One region of the Ruminococcus sp. 5_1_39BFAA genome, then DNA from elsewhere that is predicted to be linked to it. Evidence: riboswitches for the same ligand, from Rfam matches in the RefSeq annotation. Region 1 holds a riboswitch; the other holds the start of a gene.
The links. A riboswitch is a leader RNA that binds a small molecule or an ion and turns the genes downstream of it on or off. The one in region 1 is predicted to bind cobalamin.
Positions count from the first base shown of each region.

Region 1 (3,197 bases):
AGATGTTATGTGCGGTTCTTCTCTTCAGATGGAGGCAGAGGTGCTGCCGGAGAGCGCAGCAGATAAGAGTGTAATCTGGAGTGTGGACAGTGATTACGCGGAAATAGACAAAAATACAGGTGTATTGAAGCCGATCGATTATGTGGACAGCGATAAGGATGTCGTGGTTACTGCTTTTTCCAAGGCAGACAATGCGGTGGAAGGCTCTGTGAAAATTACGGTTAAACCCAATCCGGCTGATGTGGAAAAGGTTAACAATGTAATAAGTCTTATAGAGGCTATCGGATCTTCCGTTGATGATGTCACCTTTACACCGGAATGCAAAGCAAGGATAGATGCTGCGGCGGCGGCTTGGACTGAGCTTCAGAGTGATGGGAAGCTGGCTGCGCAGGTGAGCAAAAATAAAGTGGACTTTTTGTCAAATGCTAAGGAGAGATACGCTCTGCTGGAAGCAACAGCGACACCGACACCGGAACCTACAAAAGAACCGACACCTACCCCCACAGAAATACCGACGCCGGAACCTACAAAAGAACCGACGCCGGAACCCACAAAGGTGCCCGAGCCGCAGCCAACAGAAGCACCTGCACCGCAACCGACAGCAGTGCCGACAATGGAGCCGACACCAATACCGACGGTAACTCCAGTACCTGCCCCCATCAGGCAGACAAAGGCATCTGCAAATAAGATAGCGATCAAATGGACAAAGGATAAAAATGCTTCAGCAGGCTACCGTATTTATATAAAAGGCGGAGCTTTTAAGTCATTTAAGAAAGTCACGGACGTTTCAAAGAGTAAGACGTCTTACACGATCAGTAAAGTATCAGGAAAGGCTCTTGCTGTGGGACAGAGTTATTCCATAAAGGTAGTATCTCTGCGGAAAAAAGGCAGCAAGAAGGTGGAAGGAAATCAGCAGGTTTTAAAGACTGCGTCAACTCTGCCTGCACAGCCTGTCTTTACTTCGGCAAAGAAAGCAAAAGCTGGGGTTATAAGCCTGAAATGGAAGAAAGCTGCCGGGGCTCAGGGCTTTGAAGTTCAAATGAGTACAAAGGAGAAGTCCAAATACAAAACCATTAAGTCTACGTCTGCCAAGACCAGAAGCCTTACGCAGAAAAATCTGAAAAAGGGACAGACATATTATTTCAGGATGCGAAGCTTTAAAAAGGTCGGAAGTACGGTATACTACAGCTCATGGTCAAAGAGTGTGAAAGCAAAAGCATAAAAAATAGCTGAGCCGTAGAGCGAAGCCATTTGCCGCGGTGCGATTTGCGGAGCAAATTGAGGCACGTTTCGGATAAAATCCGGGCCGTGCCTTTTTCCTGTTTTTTCCTTGACAGAAGAGAGCTATTATGGTAAAAATATACTATAAAAAACAAAATATTCAGGCATGTTCTGCTATTTTTAGCAGTTAATCAGGAAGTCGGTGAGAATCCGACACAGCTTTTCTCTACTGTATTAGGGACGAACGCAGCAAGATGCCACCGGAATATATCATTCCGGGAAGGCGCTGTCAGTAGGATGATCTTAAGTCAGGATATGAACATGTTTAAGAAGGCCCATAGAAAAGATGGGGTTTCTTTTTTGTGTTACAAAAAGAAAAGGAGGTAACTAAATGAAAAAGAAGTGGCTAAGCTATTTGTTATCACTTGCAATGGTCACCAGTACATTTTCTCCGGCCGCTGTCAATGCGGAGGATTGGTTTTCGGCAGAGGAAGTGCAGGAATCAATCGGAGAATATGAGCAAAGTCCGGTTGAAGAAAATTATTACACGGAGGATTCCTATGGTTTTGAGGGTGAGGATGTAGAACCATATGGAGAGGATGTGTGGGAGGAAGCTGGAGAAAGTGATTCCCAGAATTTCCTTGATTTTGCCGATGAAGAAATAACGGAATATGCTGTCACAGAAGAGGAGGGTGATGATACACCAGCCCAGGAGCTTCCGGAAGTATCCCGTACCGTATATTATTATGTTCCGGTTTCTGCTCCGGGCAGCACCAGTTACAAATATATTTATCCAAAAGATTATTTTGAAAATGGTTCCGAATATACCTATGATGAACCGATTGCCGTAAAGTCTGATTCTTCAAGATGGTTTAACGGACAGATCATAGCAGAAGTAACAAATACTTTTGAGACACAGAAATGGATCATCACTGCCAAGGATCAGGACGGCAATGCTGTGGAAAGCATCGCTCTTGAAATTGTTGGAGTTGCCTTAAAAGCATCTGTTACGAATTCCGATGATTTTTTTGTAAGTGAAAAAGGCAATGAGTTTACTTATGTATATGATGAAGCAGATACAGAGCTTGTAACGGCTCATGTCGATACAGAGGTTTATATTGGCGGCGAAAAGGTGGAAGAGCTTCCGGAAGGAATGGAACTGAAATGGTATTTAGGAAATACCACTAATCTTACCTCTGATGGACAGGGAAACATTACTCTCAATAAAGTGAATACAAATGCATATGTGTATCCCTTTGTTTCACTTAAGGAAGGCAATAACAATTATTGGGACGGAGCATATGCCAGTCTGAGATTTATTGTTTACCCAAGACGTATGCAGTTTTCTGAAAGTGTTTATACACTCTCCATGCCGGAGGATGGATATATTTCGGCTCCCACAAAGTTTTCTTGGGGAGACTCCATGTATTCCGGATCAGAGTGTACATTAAGTTGTCTGGATCCTGATATTGTGGATGTGAGTCTTTCCTATTCCACGATCAGTGTGACACCAAAGAAAACAGGAACTGCCCGTGTACTTGCACAGTGGAATACAGATCCGACAAATTGTACAATTTTCAAGATTCAGGTTCTTGGTGTCAGCGTTGCGGCAGCAGACGGTTCTGACAACAAATATATCTACCTCGATCCTGCTGATGAGACAGTTGTACCGCAGCTTCAGTTAAAAGCGCAGGGAACAAAAAGATCTGAAGCCTTTACCTGGAGCAGCAGTGATGAAACTGTTGCAACAGTTGACGAGACAGGACTTGTAACAGGCTTAAAGGAAGGTCCGGTTACCATTTATGCAGTCTCTTCTTTATCCACAGAGGAGCTGACCGTAAAGGGTGCTGTTCGTCTTGAGGTCATTGAAAATAAAAAACCATACTTAAGCGATATGTCCTTCTACAGTTCAAATATGTTTGAGGGATGGACAGGAAATAATTCCAATTTCCGTGCATCTCAGTATGACTATGACA
Region 1 covers NZ_CAXSVO010000022.1:29,351-32,547, forward strand. The annotation lists gene ACESZH_RS17810 (hypothetical protein) at 1-1,222, shown strand, start outside; cobalamin riboswitch at 1,372-1,560, shown strand; gene ACESZH_RS17815 (Ig-like domain-containing protein) at 1,613-3,197, shown strand, end outside.

Region 2 (3,197 bases), on a different contig from region 1:
AGACCGCTTACCTTAATGGCACTGGTAGATTTTTTTACCTGCAGCGGCACGGAAACAGCATTCATCTCTAACTTCGGAGTTACGGTTGGCTGAGGAGTCGCGGTGGGTTCCGGCGTCACGGTGGGCTTCGGTGCTTCCGTTGGTGCAGGCGGTGTCACGCTTGGTTCCTCTTCCGGCTTCTTTTTCAATGCTGCAACTGCATCCCGGATTGCCTTTGCCATGGCATCTACCTTTTCCTGCTGGGAAGCATACAGTCCGGTCTTTACATTATTCTTTGCAGTTGTTACCTCTGCCGCAGTGGCTTCTGTATAGATGCTTAAATCCTCCGGAACAGTTGCAAGCGCTGCATCCACTGCCGTATAATCTGCTTTGCTGCTTTCGTCGATCACAAGGGTTCTGTCTGCCTTGTTATAACTGAATATTCTTTCATACCATATGTCATTTTTCACGGAATGGAAAGAGATTACAGTTGGATCGTCGAGTATGCTATGGATACTGGCATCGTTTCCTGTACCTACAATATTTTCTACTGTAAAATGGAACTTCTTATCCTCAGAAAGGTCGATGGTCTCCTCTGAGTCTTCTGCTTTAGCAGCCGTTCCGATAAATGCCTTGTCAAAGGATGTGCTTCCCATTGTTACATCGGAAGTAATCTGATAACCATTGCTGTGTGGTCCTCCCACGATCGTCAGATCAGCTTCTTTGACTAAAAACATTTTCACATTATTTGTAACTGTAAGATCAAACGTTTCCTTGTAATCGCCGCTCTCCAGTGTCAGTGCACTCTGGTCCAGACGAAGGTATCTCGGATACCACCAATGGCCATCCTTTTTATGGGAATTGGACAAAGCCTGGATCTGCATATAACCGTCGTCTGCAGAAATCGGGATGGCAAACTGATATTTTCCATCAAATCCCTTTCCGTCAGCTCTCTTACTGCCCACAATCCATTTACTGGCGTCATCTCCGGTAGCTACCGCTTCCTCATAGGTACCTTTGAACAATTCCTGATATCCTGTGCCGCTGAGCGTCACATACAGGAACTTCCCGCTCGCATCTTCCATAATAAAGGCATCTATTACTTTAAACATCGCTGTCGTGTTGGTTATGGCAGAGTCCGCAATGGGAGTGCACTTTGGCTCATCGATGGTGTTTGTCACCGTAAAGGCGATCTCCCCCTTCATGGATGTGGAATAGGCAGCTATGTACATGGCTCCGTTTAAATCAACCGGGACATTTGCGAATTCAGAATTTCCACTGGTGTTGGTCTTTTCATAAGTCTGACCATTGGTACGGATACTGGTATAGCCAGTACTTTGCACCATAACCGTTGCTACTGCCTGCCCGTTTTTCACAGTCACGTCCTTTAAAGACCATGGCTTCTGACGGGAAGAATTACTCTTTCCCTTGCTGTACTCACTGCTTAAAGCAGGGCTTGTAGAAGCATCGTAGATACCGTCCGGCAAAGTTGTGGATGTATCAACCTGTTCCAGCACCTTAAGTCCCCAAACCGCAGTCTCCAGATCACGTCCGTAGGACTGGCTGCTTTTATTTCCCATATCCTCGTCCACTTTTTTCTGATCCTCAGTGCTGAGCTGATTATAAGCAGCAAGTGCAGCTTCGATATCCTGACGCTTTTCTTCTGTAACATTGCTCAACTCGGGCAATGCTCCAATCAGTGCCTCTACCGACTCTACTGTAGGTGCTTCCGCTTCACTTTCAGATTCAAACACCTCTGCCTGTCCTGTTTCTGAATTCTCCGCAAATTCTTCCGGGGCATCTACAAATTCTTCTCCAAGGGTGTCTGCTTCTTCCGTAAACTCTTCACTGACGGCTGCCTCTGCTTCTTCCGCTATAGTGCCTTCTGCTGCGGTCTCCTCCGCAACAAACTCTTCCCCACATACCACATTTGCGGAAATGGCGGGAGTTGTTGCCAGTGTAGCTGCAATAAAAAGTGATAACAGTTTCTGCTTTCTCAATTTCATTTCATCATCCTCCTCTTTTTATATGAGCCTCTCCATCCTGTTCCGCACCAGTTGGCCAGGTATCATATTATGTTTTTCTGCCATACAAAAACGCCCACCCCCAATGAGAGTAGACGCTGTTTGCATGAAAAATTTACTGTTCAAAAAACAGTTCGTATTTTCTGTAAATGCGTGCTTTCTTCGGAAGCCATTTACCAACACTCTCAGCAGGTTTCCTGACTCACAGTTCATCGTTCGATCATTCCTTCTCACGTATACACGCAATGGATTACATGATCTCGCTCCCTGTTTACAGTGACCGGATCGTTTAGGATTCGCACCTAATTCCCTTTTAAACCAGCAGACCTTTGCTCTGCCAGTCACTGAAAGTACTTAATCGATAGATAGTATAGCAAACAATATCTGATAAATCAATACTGTACGCTAATTTTCTCCTGTATCCCGTATTCTCGTATTCTTTCAACTTCTCGGATGCGCCTTCATGTACACATCGCGCATCTTGCTCATATTCATACTCAGATAAATCTGTGTGGTGGAAATGTCGGAATGACCCAGCATTTCCTGAACGCTCTTGATATCGGCTCCGTTCTGCAGCATATGGACTGCAAAAGAATGGCGAAGCGTATGAGGTGTGATGTCCCGCTTGATCCCGGCATCGTCTGCATAGCCCTTCAGCATCTTCCAGAAGCCCTGACGACTCATCGCCTTACCTGAACAATTAGTAAACAGAACCTTTTCACTATCTTCCTTCACAAAAGCATTCCGTGCCTTTTCCATATAGAGAAGCAGCGCTTCCCTGCACACATTCCCAATAGGAATGATCCTCTCCCGCCCGTTCTCATGGCAGGTTACATACCCAAACTGCAGATTGGCATCCTGGGTTTCCAGATGGATCAACTCGCTGACTCGCATCCCTGTAGCATACAAAAGCTCCAGCATAGCCTTATCACGGATTCCCTTGTGTGTTGAGAGATCCGGCTGCTGCAAAAGTGCATCCACTTCCTGAACCGTAAGGATCTCCGGCATCTTTTTCTCCACCTTAGGCGGCTTCAGCCCATCTGACGGGTCCTTTTCGATCTTTTTTTCTTTAAACAGATATTGAAAAAAAGCTCTCATGGATGCTACGCTTCTGGAAATCGTGGAGGATGCAAATTTCTCTCTCCCCATATAATCCAGATATCCCTCAAGATCCATTTCCCGGATATCTGTAAC
Region 2 covers NZ_CAXSVO010000016.1:30,950-34,146, forward strand. The annotation lists gene ACESZH_RS15590 (Ig-like domain-containing protein) at 1-1,985, opposite strand, end outside; cobalamin riboswitch at 2,173-2,367, opposite strand; gene xerD (site-specific tyrosine recombinase XerD) at 2,445-3,197, opposite strand, start outside.
Region 2: linked by a shared signal. The riboswitch ahead of ACESZH_RS15590 (Ig-like domain-containing protein) and the one ahead of ACESZH_RS17815 (Ig-like domain-containing protein) in region 1 are both predicted to bind cobalamin.